3 regions of the Pantoea sp. E2023-21 genome follow, and region 3 is predicted to be linked to each of the others. Evidence: predicted binding sites of a transcription regulator. Region 3 holds the regulator's gene; each other region holds the start of a gene.

Region 1 (4,851 bases), 1.2 Mb from region 3:
AACGCTGGTGATTGAGGAGTTGATGACCACGCTGAAGCAGCATTTCACGCTGGTGCTGGTGACGCACAATATGCAGCAGGCAGCCCGCGTGTCGGATTACACCGCGTTTATGCATAACGGGCAACTGGTGGAGTTTGACGAAACCGACCGCATCTTCACCTCGCCAAAAGCGCGACGCACCGAAGATTACATTACGGGAAGGTTTGGTTAAAAAAGTCTGCGATTCGTAGCGGCGCAATTTATTGCGCAATGTCTGGATCGGCACGATGGTGCCATCGAAATGCGCGATAAATCGCGCCGCTACGGAATATGCATATCATTCAGTCGTGGGCGTAACCCTGCGGCGGCAACGGCTGACCATCCAACCACGCTTTACCCTCACGCATCTGCAAACGCCCATCAACAAACCAGCTGATCACCAGCGGATAGATCGCGTGTTCCTGATGCTGCACGCGCGCGCTGATCTCGTCTTCGCTGTCGCCCGCAAACACTGGCACGCGCGCCTGCAAAATAATCGGACCGCCATCCAGCTCGTCAGTGACAAAATGCACCGAGGTGCCATGCTCCTCGTCGCCGTTTTCCAGCGCCTGACGATGCGTATGCAGGCCCGGGTATTTTGGCAGAAGCGAAGGATGGATGTTCACCAAACGATCGTGATAGTGCGCGACAAAAGCGCTGCTGAGGATGCGCATATAACCGGCGAGCACCACCACATCCGGTGCATAAGCATCAATCTCCTGCATCAGCTGGCGATCAAAGGCTTCACGGTCGGCAAAATCACTGGCGGCTAACGCATGCTGCGGGACATTGGCTTCCTGCGCACGCGTTAAACCATAGGCGCTGGCTTTATTACTGAAAACGGCAGCGACGCTGCCGTTAATACGCCCGCTTGCGCAGGCGTCGAGGATGGACTGAAGATTGCTTCCGTTGCCGGAGATCAGTACAACCAGTTTCTTCATGGATTGATAACCACACGCTCTTCAGAATCAGAAGCTTTAATCACACCGATTTTCCACGCTTTTTCGCCAGCGTCAGTCATCAGCTGTATCGCTTTATCCGCCTCTGCCGGGCTCAGCGCAATCACCATGCCCACGCCACAGTTAAAGGTGCGGTACATTTCGTGACGGCTGACGTTGCCAGCCTGCTGCAACCAGCTGAACACAGAAGGCCACTGCCAGCTGCTCTCTTCCAACACCGCCTGGGTGTTGTCTGGCAACACGCGCGGAATGTTTTCCCAGAAGCCGCCACCGGTCAGATGTGAAATCGCATGCACATCAACCTGCTCGATCAGGCTGAGAATGTTTTTCACATAGATACGGGTTGGCGCCAGCAGGTGATCGGCCAGTGATTTGCCATCCAGCTGTTTGGTCTCTGGATCGGTCTGGCTGACTTGCAGAATCTTGCGCACCAGCGAGTAACCGTTCGAGTGTGGACCGCTGGAACCCAGCGCGATCAGCACGTCGCCGTCCTGCACTTTCGAACCGTCAATGATTTCTGATTTTTCCACCACGCCGACGCAGAAACCGGCGACGTCGTAATCTTCGCCGTGGTACATGCCTGGCATTTCAGCGGTCTCGCCGCCTACTAGCGCGCAACCCGACTGCAAGCAACCTTCGGCGATGCCGGTGATGACCGATGAAGCGGTATCCACGTCCAGCTTGCCGGTCGCGTAATAATCGAGGAAGAACAGTGGCTCTGCACCTTGCACGATCAGGTCGTTGACACACATCGCGACCAGGTCAATACCGATGCTGTCGTGGCGTTTGAGATCCATTGCCAGACGCAGCTTGGTGCCGACGCCATCGGTTCCGGAGACCAGCACCGGCTCGCGGTACTTCTGCGGCAGCGCACAAAGCGCGCCGAATCCGCCCAATCCACCCATCACTTCCGGGCGGCGAGTTTTTTTCACTACGCCTTTAATACGGTCAACCAGATCGTTACCAGCATCAATATCAACACCGGCGTCTTTGTAGCTGAGAGAGGTTTTGTCGGTCACTGCGGAATCCCCACGCGAATTGCGGTTGGTGGCAAAAATTAAGCGCGGCAATTCTAACAGCGCAGGCAAACGTTTGCGAGTCCCATCTCATGCTGCCTTTGCACAGCGCTGAATTTTCGCCAATCCTTATTCCAGCGCGTAATGAATCGCCCCATTGACCAATGACATATGGCGCGGTGGTGAAAAGGCGGTATAATCCGGCGATTTTTTTTTAGCTCAACTCAATTCCGGGAGAACAATCATGAAGATCGTGGAAGTCAAACACCCGCTGGTCAAACATAAACTGGGCCTGATGCGTGAGCATGATATCAGCACCAAGCGTTTCCGCGAGCTGGCCTCGGAAGTGGGCAGCTTGCTGACCTATGAAGCCACCGCCGATCTGGAAACCGAGCGCGTGACGATCGAAGGCTGGAACGGCCCCGTTGAAATCGATCAGATCAAAGGTAAAAAAATCACCGTCGTGCCGATTCTGCGTGCGGGCCTCGGCATGATGGAAGGCGTGCTTGAGCATGTGCCGAGCGCACGTATCAGCGTGGTTGGCGTCTATCGTGATGAAGAGACGCTGGAGCCGGTACCGTATTTCCAGAAGCTGGTCTCGAACATTGAAGAGCGTCTGGCTTTGGTGGTCGATCCGATGCTGGCCACCGGTGGTTCAATGATTGCCACTATCGATCTGCTGAAGAAAGCCGGTTGCACCAGTATTAAAGTGTTAGTGCTGGTGGCGGCACCCGAAGGCATTGCGGCGCTGGAGAAAGCGCATCCGGATGTGGAGCTGTATACCGCGTCTATCGATCAGGGATTGAACGAAAAGGGATACATCATTCCCGGACTCGGCGATGCCGGGGACAAAATTTTCGGAACCAAATAAAGCAACCAGCCGGCCAGAGAGTCGGCTTTTTTTTGTCTAAAAACACAACAATGTCATCCTCGAGTTATTCGCGCTAGGGCAAGGCGGCAATCGCGTTCATCCCGATGAGCTTACTTCAGTAAGTGATTCGGGTGGACGGGAGCAGCCAACGCAGCCATAGCGCGAAGAACGAAGAGGATAGGGGATAATAATGACTCGTCGCGCTATTGGCGTTAACGAACGCCCGCCACTGCTGCAAACCATTCCACTCAGCCTGCAGCACCTGTTCGCCATGTTCGGCGCTACCGTGCTGGTGCCGATTCTTTTCCACATCAACCCGGCCACGGTGTTGCTGTTCAATGGCGTCGGCACGCTGCTTTATCTGTTCATCTGTAAAGGCAAAATCCCGGCTTACCTCGGCTCGAGCTTTGCCTTTATTTCGCCGGTGCTGCTGCTGTTGCCGCTGGGTTACGAAGTGGCGCTGGGCGGCTTTATCCTCTGCGGTTTTCTGTTCTGCGTGGTGGCGTTGATCGTGAAGAAAGCCGGTACCGGCTGGCTTGACGTGATGTTCCCTCCGGCGGCGATGGGCGCGATTGTCGCGGTTATCGGCCTTGAACTGGCGGGCGTGGCGGCGAACATGGCCGGTTTGCTGCCCGCTGAAGGCACATCGCCAGACAGCAAAACCGTGATCATCTCGATGGTGACGCTGGCGGTGACGGTATTTGGATCGGTGCTGTTTCGGGGCTTCCTCGCCATCATCCCGATTTTAGTCGGCGTGTTAGTCGGCTATGCGCTCTCTTATGCGATGGGTATTGTGGACTGGACAGCGGTAGAGAATGCGCCGTGGTTCGCACTGCCAACTTTCTATACGCCGCGTTTTGAGTGGGTGGCGATGCTGACCATTCTGCCAGCTGCGCTGGTGGTCATTGCCGAGCACGTCGGACATTTAGTCGTGACCGCCAACATCGTGAAGAAAGATCTGATCCGCGATCCGGGCCTGCACCGCTCAATGTTCGCCAACGGTTTATCCACCATGATCTCAGGCTTCTTCGGCTCCACGCCAAATACCACCTATGGCGAGAACATCGGCGTGATGGCGATAACTCGCGTGTATAGCACCTGGGTGATTGGCGGCGCGGCGATCTTTGCCATCCTGCTTTCATGCGTCGGCAAGCTGGCGGCGGCGATTCAGGCCGTTCCTGTACCGGTGATGGGCGGCGTATCGCTGCTGCTGTATGGCGTGATTGGCGCGTCGGGTATTCGCGTATTGATCGAATCTAAAGTGGATTACAACAAAGCGCAGAACCTGATCCTGACCTCGGTGATCCTGATCATCGGCGTGAGCGGTGCCAAAGTGCACATTGGCGCAGCAGAGTTGAAAGGCATGGCGCTGGCGACCATTGTTGGCGTTGGCTTGGCTCTGATCTTCCGTTTAATCAGCGTATTACGTCCAGAAGAAGTGGTGCTGGACGCGGAAGAGAAGCGCGAAAGTTAAAGCGGCAAGCCGGGCAGGGAAGCCCGGTTCATCTCCGGCAAAGATCGTGATAAACTTGCGCGGTTTTCTGCCCGCTCATCCGTTGAGGTACTTCTGAACACGCCGGCACAGCTCTCATTGCCACTCTATTTACCCGATGATGAAACCTTCGCCAGTTTCTGGCCGGGGGAAAACACGTCTCTGCTGGCGGCGCTGCAAGGCGCACTCTCTCAGCAACACGGTAGCTATCTCTATTTCTGGTCGCGCGAAGGCGGTGGCCGCAGTCATCTGCTGCACGCAGCCTGTGCGGAACTCTCGGCGCGCGGCGAAGCGGTGGGCTATGTGCCGCTGGATAAACGCACCTGGTTTGTGCCGGAGGTGCTGGAAGGAATGGAGAATCTGGCGCTGGTGTGCATCGACAATATCGAATGCATCGCGGGTGATCCAGAGTGGGAAATGGCGATATTTGATCTCTACAATCGCATTCTGGAAATCGGTAAAACGCGGTTGCTGATTACCGGCGATCGACCGCCG
Region 2 (4,851 bases), 700 kb from region 3:
GAACCTTGTGGCCCATCCTCAACGATCACGCCCAATTCGTTGAGCTTATCGCGTGCCACATCCGCCTGCGCCCAATCTTTGGCTGCACGTGCGTCGGAACGGGCTTTCACCCAATGCTCGATTTCCGCCACTTCGTCGTCATTGACCAGCGCCCCGCTCTGCAGAAACAGCTCAGGATCCTGCTGTAGAATGCCGAGTACGTTGGCAATCTGGCGCAGTTTCGCCGCCAGCGCATCAGCCGCCGCTTTGTCTTCGGTTTTCAGGCGATTCACTTCACGCGCCATATCGAACAACACCGAATAGGCTTCCGGCGTGTTGAAGTCGTCATCCATCGCGGTGCGGAAACGCGCTTCAAACGCTTCGCCACCCGCCGCCGTCGCATTGGCATCGGTGTGACGCAGCGCGGTGTACAAGCGCTCGAGCGCTGCACGCGCCTGATTAAGGTTATCTTCGCCGTAATTGAGCTGGCTGCGATAGTGACCCGACATCAGGAAGTAACGCACGGTTTCGGCATCGTAATGCTGCAACACATCGCGCACGGTGAAGAAGTTATCCAGCGATTTTGACATCTTCTCGCGATCAACCATCACCATGCCGGAGTGCATCCAGTAATTCACATACGGACCATCGTGCGCACAGGTGGATTGCGCCACTTCGTTTTCATGGTGCGGGAACATCAGATCCGAGCCGCCGCCATGGATGTCGAAATGGGTGCCGAGCTGTTTGCAGTTCATCGCCGAACACTCGATGTGCCAGCCTGGACGGCCGTTGCCCCACGGCGAATTCCACGCCGGTTCGTCCGCTTTGGACATCTTCCACAGCACAAAGTCCATTGGATTGCGCTTCACGTCCGCCACTTCGACGCGCGCACCGGCTTGCAGCTGTTCCAGATCCTGGCGCGACAGCACGCCGTAAGCTTTGTCGCTCAGCACGTCGAACATTACGTCGCCGTTGTCAGCGACGTAAGCGTGATTACGTTCAATCAGCGTGCCAACCAGCTCGATGATCTCATCGATATGACGCGTGGCGCGCGGCTCCAGATCCGGCGGCAGAATGCCGAGTGCAGCGAAATCGGTGTGCATCTCGGCGATCATGCGGTTGGTCAGCGTTTCGATGCTTTCACCGTTTTGATTGGCACGTTTGATGATTTTGTCATCGATATCGGTGATGTTACGCACATACTTCAGCTGATAGCCCACGTAACGCAAGTAACGCGCCACCACGTCGAATGCCACAAAAGTACGCCCATGGCCGATATGACAGAGGTCGTAAACCGTGATACCACACACGTACATCCCGATTTCACCGGCATGGATGGGTTTGAATTCCTCTTTCTGTCGACTCAGGGTGTTATAAATCTTTAGCATTGAACGGTTCCGTTTGTTTTACGTGTGCGGGATTCGAACGTTAAAAAAGTCAGTTAAGTGCATCGCGGTCGCCATGAATGGCGACCCTACAGCGTACCGGTGCGATTTTGTAGGGTCGCCATTCATGGCGACCAAAACTACATTGCCCAACTGCACGGCATCAAGCCGGTTATTGTGCCGTATTTTTCTCAGTTGTGCATCGCTCGGTTGCCAACTGCCGTGCGGTTACTGACGCGTTATTGGAAATTGTGATATAAGAAGCGTCTACAAAAATGCCTCGCCGCCTTGCAGGCGCGGCAATTGATACTGACGACAAACCTGATAGGAAGAAAATAATGGTCACTTTCCAGACGAACCATGGCGATATCGTAATTAAAACCTTCGATGACAAAGCGCCGGCTACCGTGAAGAACTTCCTGGAATACTGTGCGGAAGGTTTTTACGATAACACTATCTTCCATCGCGTAATCAACGGTTTCATGGTTCAGGGCGGTGGTTTTGAGCCGGGCATGAAGCAGAAAGACACCAAAGCCGATATCCGTAACGAAGCCAACAACGGCCTGAAAAACACCAAAGGCACGCTGGCGATGGCACGTACTCAGGCGCCTCACTCGGCGACTGCGCAGTTCTTCATCAACGTAGCAGACAACGACTTCCTGAACTTCCGTGACGAAAGCCTGCAAGGCTGGGGTTACTGCGTGTTCGCAGAAGTGGTTGAAGGCATGGACGTGGTGGAGAAAATCAAAGCGGTGAAAACCGGCCGCAGCGGCATGCATCAGGACGTTCCGGTTGAAGATGTTGTCATCCAGAAAGTGACTGTTAGCGAGTAATGTCGCGCACGCTGTTTATCGCAGATCTGCATCTGTGCAATGAAGAACCGGCAATTACTGCCGGTTTTCTGCATTTTTTGCAGGGTGAAGCGCGCGCGTGTGATGCGCTTTACATCCTCGGCGATCTGTTTGAAGCCTGGATTGGCGATGACGATCCGAATCCGCTGCATCAGCACATTGCTGCCGCGCTCAAGGCGCTGCCGGTGCCGACATTCTTCATTCACGGTAACCGTGACTTCCTGCTCGGCCAGCGCTTTGCGCGGGCTTCAGGCATGACGCTGCTGCCGGAAGAAAAGGTGCTCGATCTTTACGGCCATCGCGTGTTGATCATGCACGGCGATACCTTGTGCACCGACGATGAAGGCTATCAGCGTTTTCGCGCCAAAGTGCATCAGCGCTGGTTGCAGCGGTTGTTCCTCGCGTTGCCGCTGCGTCTGCGCATGCGCATTGCCGCGCGCATGCGTAACGGCAGCAAGCAGGCCAATCAGCACAAGTCTGTCAGCATCATGGACGTCAATCAGCCTGCGGTGGAAGCCGCGATGACGCGTCAACAGACGCCGATTCTGGTTCACGGCCATACGCATCGTCCCGCCATTCATCACTTTGCGTTGCACGGCAAAAATGCGCAGCGCGCGGTGCTGGGTGCCTGGCATGAAAACGGTTCGATGATTCAGCTCGATGCCAGCGGCGTAAGCCTGATCGAATTCCCCTTCTGACATCCGGGCGTAAATGCCCGTTTTCCGCCTACGCAACCGTTTTCCTTGCTGCCATCTCATGCTATTCTCTGTGCCCTTCTTCGCCTGCCCGCCCGGCCAGGTTCGTTTGCATATTCACAGGAGTTGACCGCATGTCATCCAACGCCACCCCGGCCCGTATCGCCATTGTCATGGGTTCCAAAAGTGACTGGGCTACCATGCAGTTCGCCGAGGAAATTCTTAACAGCCTGGATGTGCCCTTCCACGTTGAAGTGGTCTCAGCTCACCGTACGCCCGACAAACTGTTCAGCTTCGCGGAAACCGCCGCCGACAACGGTTTTCAGGTGATCATCGCCGGTGCCGGCGGTGCTGCCCATTTGCCGGGCATGCTGGCCGCGAAAACGCTGGTGCCGGTGCTAGGCGTGCCGGTGCAAAGCGCGGCGCTGAGCGGCGTCGATAGCCTCTACTCCATCGTGCAGATGCCACGTGGGATTCCAGTTGGTACGCTGGCGATTGGTAAAGCCGGTGCCGCCAACGCCGCCCTGCTGGCGGCGCAGATTCTGGCGATTCACGACAGTGCGCTTTCGGCGCGTATCGCTAACTGGCGGCAAACCCAGACCGACGAAGTGCTGAACAACCCGGATCCGCGGGAGGATGCATGAAGCCGGTTTGCGTATTAGGAAACGGTCAGTTAGGCCGCATGCTGCGCCAGGCGGGTGAACCGCTCGGCATCGCGGTCTATCCGGTGGGTTTGGATGCGGAACCTTCTGCGCTGCCAATCGCCGCAAGCGTGATCACCGCAGAAATTGAGCGCTGGCCGGAAACCGCGTTAACGCGCGAACTGGCGAGCCATCCGGCGTTTGTGAATCGCGATATTTTCCCGCGTCTGGCCGATCGCCTGACGCAAAAACAGCTGCTGGATCAGTTAAACCTCGCCACTGCGCCGTGGCAGTTGCTGGCCGATAAAGCCGAGTGGCCGCAGGTGTTCAGCACGCTGGGCGAGCTGGCGATTGTAAAGCGTCGTACCGGCGGCTATGACGGCCGCGGTCAGTGGCGTTTGCGTGCCAATGAAACCGACGCGCTGCCGGATGAGTGCTACGGCGAATGCATCGTTGAGCAAGGTATTAACTTCAGCGGCGAAGTGTCGCTGGTGGGCGCGCGCGGGCACGATGGCAGCACGGTGTTTTATCCGCTGACGCACAACCTGCATCAGGACGGCATTCTGCGCACCAGCGTGGCCTTCCCGCAGGCCGATGCCGCGCAGCAACAGCAGGCGGAAGCGATGCTCAGCGCCATCATGCATGAGCTGAATTACGTCGGCGTGATGGCGATGGAGTGTTTCATTACGCCAGAAGGTTTGCTGATCAACGAACTGGCCCCGCGCGTGCACAACAGCGGCCACTGGACGCAAAATGGCGCGTCCATCAGCCAGTTTGAGCTGCATCTGCGTGCGATTTTGGGTCTGGCGCTGCCGCAACCGGTGGTGTTTGCGCCATCGGTGATGGTGAACCTGATTGGTACCGATGTGAATCTGGCGTGGCTGCAACAGCCGCTGGTGCATCTGCATTGGTATGACAAAGAGGTGCGCGCGGGCCGCAAAGTTGGGCATCTTAATCTGACCGATAGCGATCATGCGCGTTTGGCAGAAGCCCTAAATGCGCTGGTGCCGCTGCTGCCGTCAGAGTATGCGAGTGGGATTGCGTGGGCGGTGGAGAAGTTCTGATTTATCAGGTCGCCATAAATGGCGTAATGCCGATCAGTTAAGCCCCGTATTAATTACCGTACATACCGTAGCGGCGCGATTTATCGCGCAATAAATTGCGCCGCTACAATGTGTGCGCCAGGTAGTTGGGGGTTTCATCTCTTAACTGACGAGCTTTACGCCACCATCTTCATCGCCACATGGCTCCAGCGATTGAGATGCGTAATCTGGAAACCATGCGCCTCAAACAGCGCATT
Region 3 (4,851 bases):
ACGCTGTTCTGTGAGCTGGTGAATCGCTGGAAACGCCTTGGTGGCTGGCCATTGGCTTTCAGTGAAGAACCCGCTGACGACGCGTCCGTCGAATAGCCAAAGAAAAGGCCGACATGTGTCGGCCTTCTGCATTATTCCGCTTCTTTATACTTCTCAGCGGTCTCTTTCAGCAGCGGCTGAAGTTCGCCGCGCTGGAACATTTCCACGATGATGTCGCAGCCGCCGACCAGCTCACCATCAACCCACAGCTGCGGGAAGGTTGGCCAGTTCGCGTATTTTGGCATTTCAGCACGGATATCCGGGTTCTGCAGAATGTCCACATAGGCGAAACGCTCGCCGCATGCGGAAAGCGCCTGCACGGCCTGCGCCGAGAAACCGCAGCTTGGCAGCTTCGGAGAACCTTTCATGTACAGCAGAATCGGGTTTTCTGCGATCTGACGCTGAATTTTTTCAACAGTACTCATTATTGCCTTCCTTAATCCTTCACTTCGTGTTTGTTTATTGTAGCGATTTCGCTCCCGTACTGAAAACGGGATTTTGTGTTTGCGCCTGCTAATCGCCATGTTTGTTAAGTCAATTCATGACAAATAACATTTTCATATCATTAATTGGCATTAATAAATTAATAATTAGCAATAGTTTCGCTGGGTTAACCAGCTGAAATCGCTCATTTTTGCTACAGAATCAATCTGGTAACATATTAATGGAAAAAGGCCTTACCTTTTGGAAAAAAAGTGGATTAGAATTGCCTCGGCGCTGGTCACTTGATCAGATTTCTCTCACTTTGCCGCAGTCTGTGTTCATTCAGCCTGCTTAACCTGTAACCGGATTATGCGTCTACTAATTACGCTTTTCATACTGGCTTTAGCCCAACTGTTCTTTAATGTGGCTGCTGCATCTCCGCATGCACCCGTTAATGCCAGCTCGCTCAAAGCAGAGAAAAAGAGCGCACGTGAAGACGAGCGCCGCAAACGACGTCCGGTGAAAACCACCACAAAAAAATCGCGCCTGACTGCTGTCCAAAAATTCAAACTAAAAAAACAGACCAAAACAGAAACCGCGCTGCACAAAACCACCAGCAAAAAATCCCCGCTGAAACTTACCGCTAAGAAATACGGTCATCAACGCCTGGTGAAGAAATCTCCCGAAGTGGTGGTTGATGACGAAGCGGTTGCGCTTACCGGCATTAAAATGAGTAAGTCGCACCGCCAGCGTTATCAAAAAGCGCGTGAAACGGCGATGACCAAATTAATGGGGCAACTCGGTAAACCTTATCAATGGGGCGGCACCTCGCCACATACCGGTTTCGACTGCAGTGGATTGGTCTGGTACGCCTATAAAGATCTGGTGAAATTCAAATTTCCGCGCACCGCCAATGAGATGTATCACTTGCGTGATGCTTCCCCGATCAAACGTGAAATGCTGGAGAAAGGGGATCTGGTGTTCTTCCGCATTAACAATCGCGGCACCGCTGATCATGTTGGCGTTTATCTCGGCAACGGCAAATTCATTCAGTCGCCGCGTACCGGCAAAGATATTCAGATTAGCGCTTTGGGAGAGGATTACTGGCAGAAACACTATGTGGGCGCGCGTCGTATGATGACGCCAAAAACCATTCGCTAATTGTTGCGCAACAAACAGAAAAAAGCCGGATGCTGCACACAGCTCCGGCTTTTTTGTTAATGCATGATCGCGGTAAAACTGAAGGCGATAATCATCAACAGTGCGCCAACAGTGGTCATTAGCGCCAGCTTCAGGTCAGTATTCATCACAACTCCTTAGTCACACAATTAATGGGGTTAACGCGATTTTCGCACAGCAATCGGCAAAAATCTCGTGTTATCCGCGCGGGCTTGTTAGAATCGCCGCCTTTCGTTGCGCAACAGATTTTGCGCGTGCTGTATTTTCAGCATAATGAAGTGATTTCGTCTGCTATAACACCCCGTTTTGCCCGCCTTTTGGGCTGTAAAAGCGTTAGCAGACGCAAACGTTTAACAATATACTTATCAGTGAGTTGCGATAAGCCCAGGAGTACCATTTTCATGGCAACAATTAAAGATGTCGCAAAACGCGCAGGTGTCTCAACCACCACGGTTTCGCATGTCATCAACAAAACGCGTTTCGTTGCGGAAGAAACGCGTAACGCCGTATGGGAAGCGATCAAACAATTACACTACTCGCCAAGTGCCGTGGCGCGTAGTCTCAAAGTGAATCACACCAAAACCTTAGGTCTGCTGGCAACGTCCAGTGAAGCGCCCTATTTTGCTGAAATTATCGAAGCGGTGGAGAATCGTTGTTTCGAACGCGGCTATACGTTGATTCTCGGCAATGCGCACAACGATCTGCAAAAACAGCGCGCCTATCTGTCGATGATGGCGCAAAAGCGCGTCGATGGTTTGCTGGTGATGTGTTCTGAATATCCGGACGATTTACTGCAAATGTTGGAAGAGAACCGCAATATCCCGATGGTCGTCATGGATTGGGGTGCTTCGCGCGGTGATTTTACCGATACGGTGCAGGACAACGCGTTTCAAGGCGGCTATCTCGCCGGGCGTTATCTGATTGAACGTGGCCATCGCGATATTGGTGCCATCCCTGGCCAGATGGAGCGCAACACCGGCGGCGGACGTCACGCAGGATTTCTGCAGGCGATGAACGAAGCAGGCATTACAGTGCGCCCAGAATGGGTGGTTCAGGGCGACTTTGAACCTGAATCCGGTTATCAGGCAATGCAGCAGATTCTTAACCAGAAACAGCGCCCAACCGCCGTGTTCTGCGGCGGCGATATTATGGCGATGGGCGCAATTTGTGCCGCCGATGAGATGGGTTTGCGTGTACCGCAAGATATCTCGGTGATTGGTTACGATAACGTGCGCAACGCGCGCTATTTCACGCCTGCGCTGACCACCGTACACCAGCCTAAAGCCGAACTGGGTGAAAAAGCGCTGGAAATGCTGTTGGATCGCATCACCAGCAAACGTGAAGATCCACAAACCATCGAGGTTCAGCCTACGCTGATTGAACGTCGTTCAGTGGCGTACGGCCCATTCCGCGATTATCGCCGCTAAGCTGACACTTCGCTGAGCCATTCGTGGTTCAGCGTTTCAGCATCCCCCAGATAAGCCAGTAACCACTCAAGCGCCGGCGACGTGCGTTGTTCAGCCCAGCTGACGCAGCACGGACTATCAGGAAAGGCTTGCGGCAGCGACAGTTCGACCAATTTATGACTGTCCAGCAGCGGACGCGCCAAATGGCCCGGCACCATTCCAACGCACAATCCTGCCAACAAACACGCCATCCCGGTTTCCCATTCTGGCACCACCAGCCGCCGCTGATTATCTAGCGTCCAGGTCATACGGCGCGGCAATGCACGCGACGTATCTTCCAGCACCAGAGATGGCCACGCTCGCAACGTTTCATCATCCAGTTCAGTGCTGTTAACCAGTGGATGATCCGGGCTGACCACACAACGCCAATTCAGCGCGCCCATATCCTGAAACGCAAAACGTCCACCGACGGGAATTGCCTGCGTGGCGCCAATCGCGACATCTACCCGGCCATCGGCTAATGCATCCCACACTCCGTTAAACACTTCGTAGCTGATAATCAACTCCATATCGGGAAAATGACGATAGAAGTCCTTCACTAATTGCCGCGTGCGCTGCGGTTTTACAATGCAGTCAACCGCGATACTCAATTCACCGCGCCAGCCATTCGCCAGTTGTTGACACTGCCTACGCGTTGCCAGCATTTTTTTGATAACAGATCGCCCTTCACGAACGAAGTGCTCGCCGGCTGGTGTCATGACCACTTCGCGATGCTGGCGCTCAAACAGCGGTACCGCCAACCAGGTTTCCAGCTGACGCACGGTATAGCTGACGGCAGAAGGCACGCGATGCAGCTCCTGCGCGGCCGCGCTAAAACTGCCGGTGCGCGCCACGGCATCCACCACTTCAAGCGCATATTCTGACCACATATTTTTGCCTTCAAAAAATTTAACAGCTCCATGCAAATATTAGCGTTTCACAAAGCGCGTTGCATCCTTTTACACTCCCGGCGTTCAACCTGCCCAAAAGAGAATCAACATGTTGTCGTCTAAAGCATTTATGCCTTATCTCGCCGTGCTCAGCATGCTCGGCTTTCTTGCCACGGATATGTATTTACCCGCCTTTGGCGATATGCAGCGTGATTTTGCTAGCGCACCCGGCACTATCAGCGCCAGCTTAAGTCTGTTTCTCGGCGGTTTTGCCTGTGCACAGGTATTTTGGGGGCCGCTGTCGGATCGTTATGGACGTAAACCGATTTTACTGGCGGGTTTAGCCATCTTCGCCCTCGGCTGCCTGGGTATGCTTTGGGTAACCGACGTACGCCTGATGTTGGCGCTGCGCTTTGTGCAGGCCATTGGCGTGTGTGCTGCAGCCGTGAGCTGGCAGGCGTTGGTGGTAGATCACTATCCAAAAGCCAAAGCGAATAAAGTGTTTGCAACGATTATGCCGCTGGTTGCGCTGTCTCCTGCGCTGGCACCACTGCTTGGCGCCTGGCTTATCAGCCACTTCCACTGGCGCAGCATCTTTATCACGCTGACATTGGTCGCGGTGGTACTGCTGATCGGTACGCTGCAGTTAACGTCGGCTAAGCGCGAAAAAGTGGCCGGTGGTACACAACCTGGCTGGTTAACCTTACTGGGCACGCGCGTCTATAGCGGTAACGTCTTGATCTATTCTGCTTGCTCGGCGAGTTTCTTCGCCTGGCTGACGGGATCACCTTTCATTCTCGCCGCTGCTGGCCTGACACCGGGCGATATTGGCCTGAGTTATATTCCGCAGACTATTGCGTTTTTAATTGGCGGTT

Evidence for each region. Region 3 encodes PurR, which represses purine synthesis genes. Its sites were predicted from a motif close to CANGCAAACGTTTGCNTG; they were not measured.
Region 1: a site for PurR is predicted at 2,059-2,076, ahead of purM (phosphoribosylformylglycinamidine cyclo-ligase). Genes of this name have one in related genera too.
Region 2: a site for PurR is predicted at 2,943-2,960, ahead of purE (5-(carboxyamino)imidazole ribonucleotide mutase). Genes of this name have one in related genera too.

The regions. Positions count from the first base shown of each region.
Region 1 covers NZ_CP195344.1:2,079,127-2,083,977, reverse strand. The annotation lists gene pstB (phosphate ABC transporter ATP-binding protein PstB) at 1-211, shown strand, start outside; gene purN (phosphoribosylglycinamide formyltransferase) at 321-959, opposite strand; gene purM (phosphoribosylformylglycinamidine cyclo-ligase) at 956-1,996, opposite strand; gene upp (uracil phosphoribosyltransferase) at 2,238-2,864, shown strand; gene uraA (uracil permease) at 3,055-4,338, shown strand; gene hda (DnaA inactivator Hda) at 4,432-4,851, shown strand, end outside.
Region 2 covers NZ_CP195344.1:212,909-217,759, reverse strand. The annotation lists gene cysS (cysteine--tRNA ligase) at 1-1,367, opposite strand, end outside; gene ppiB (peptidylprolyl isomerase B) at 1,703-2,197, shown strand; gene ACRQ84_RS01040 (UDP-2,3-diacylglucosamine diphosphatase) at 2,197-2,913, shown strand; gene purE (5-(carboxyamino)imidazole ribonucleotide mutase) at 3,045-3,554, shown strand; gene purK (5-(carboxyamino)imidazole ribonucleotide synthase) at 3,551-4,615, shown strand; gene ACRQ84_RS01025 (class I SAM-dependent methyltransferase) at 4,771-4,851, opposite strand, start outside.
Region 3 covers NZ_CP195344.1:916,672-921,522, reverse strand. The annotation lists gene rnt (ribonuclease T) at 1-96, shown strand, start outside; gene ACRQ84_RS04430 (Grx4 family monothiol glutaredoxin) at 132-467, opposite strand; gene ACRQ84_RS04425 (C40 family peptidase) at 832-1,623, shown strand; gene ACRQ84_RS04420 (cytochrome bd-I oxidase subunit CydH) at 1,680-1,769, opposite strand; gene purR (HTH-type transcriptional repressor PurR) at 2,043-3,068, shown strand; gene punR (DNA-binding transcriptional activator PunR) at 3,065-3,976, opposite strand; gene punC (purine nucleoside transporter PunC) at 4,086-4,851, shown strand, end outside.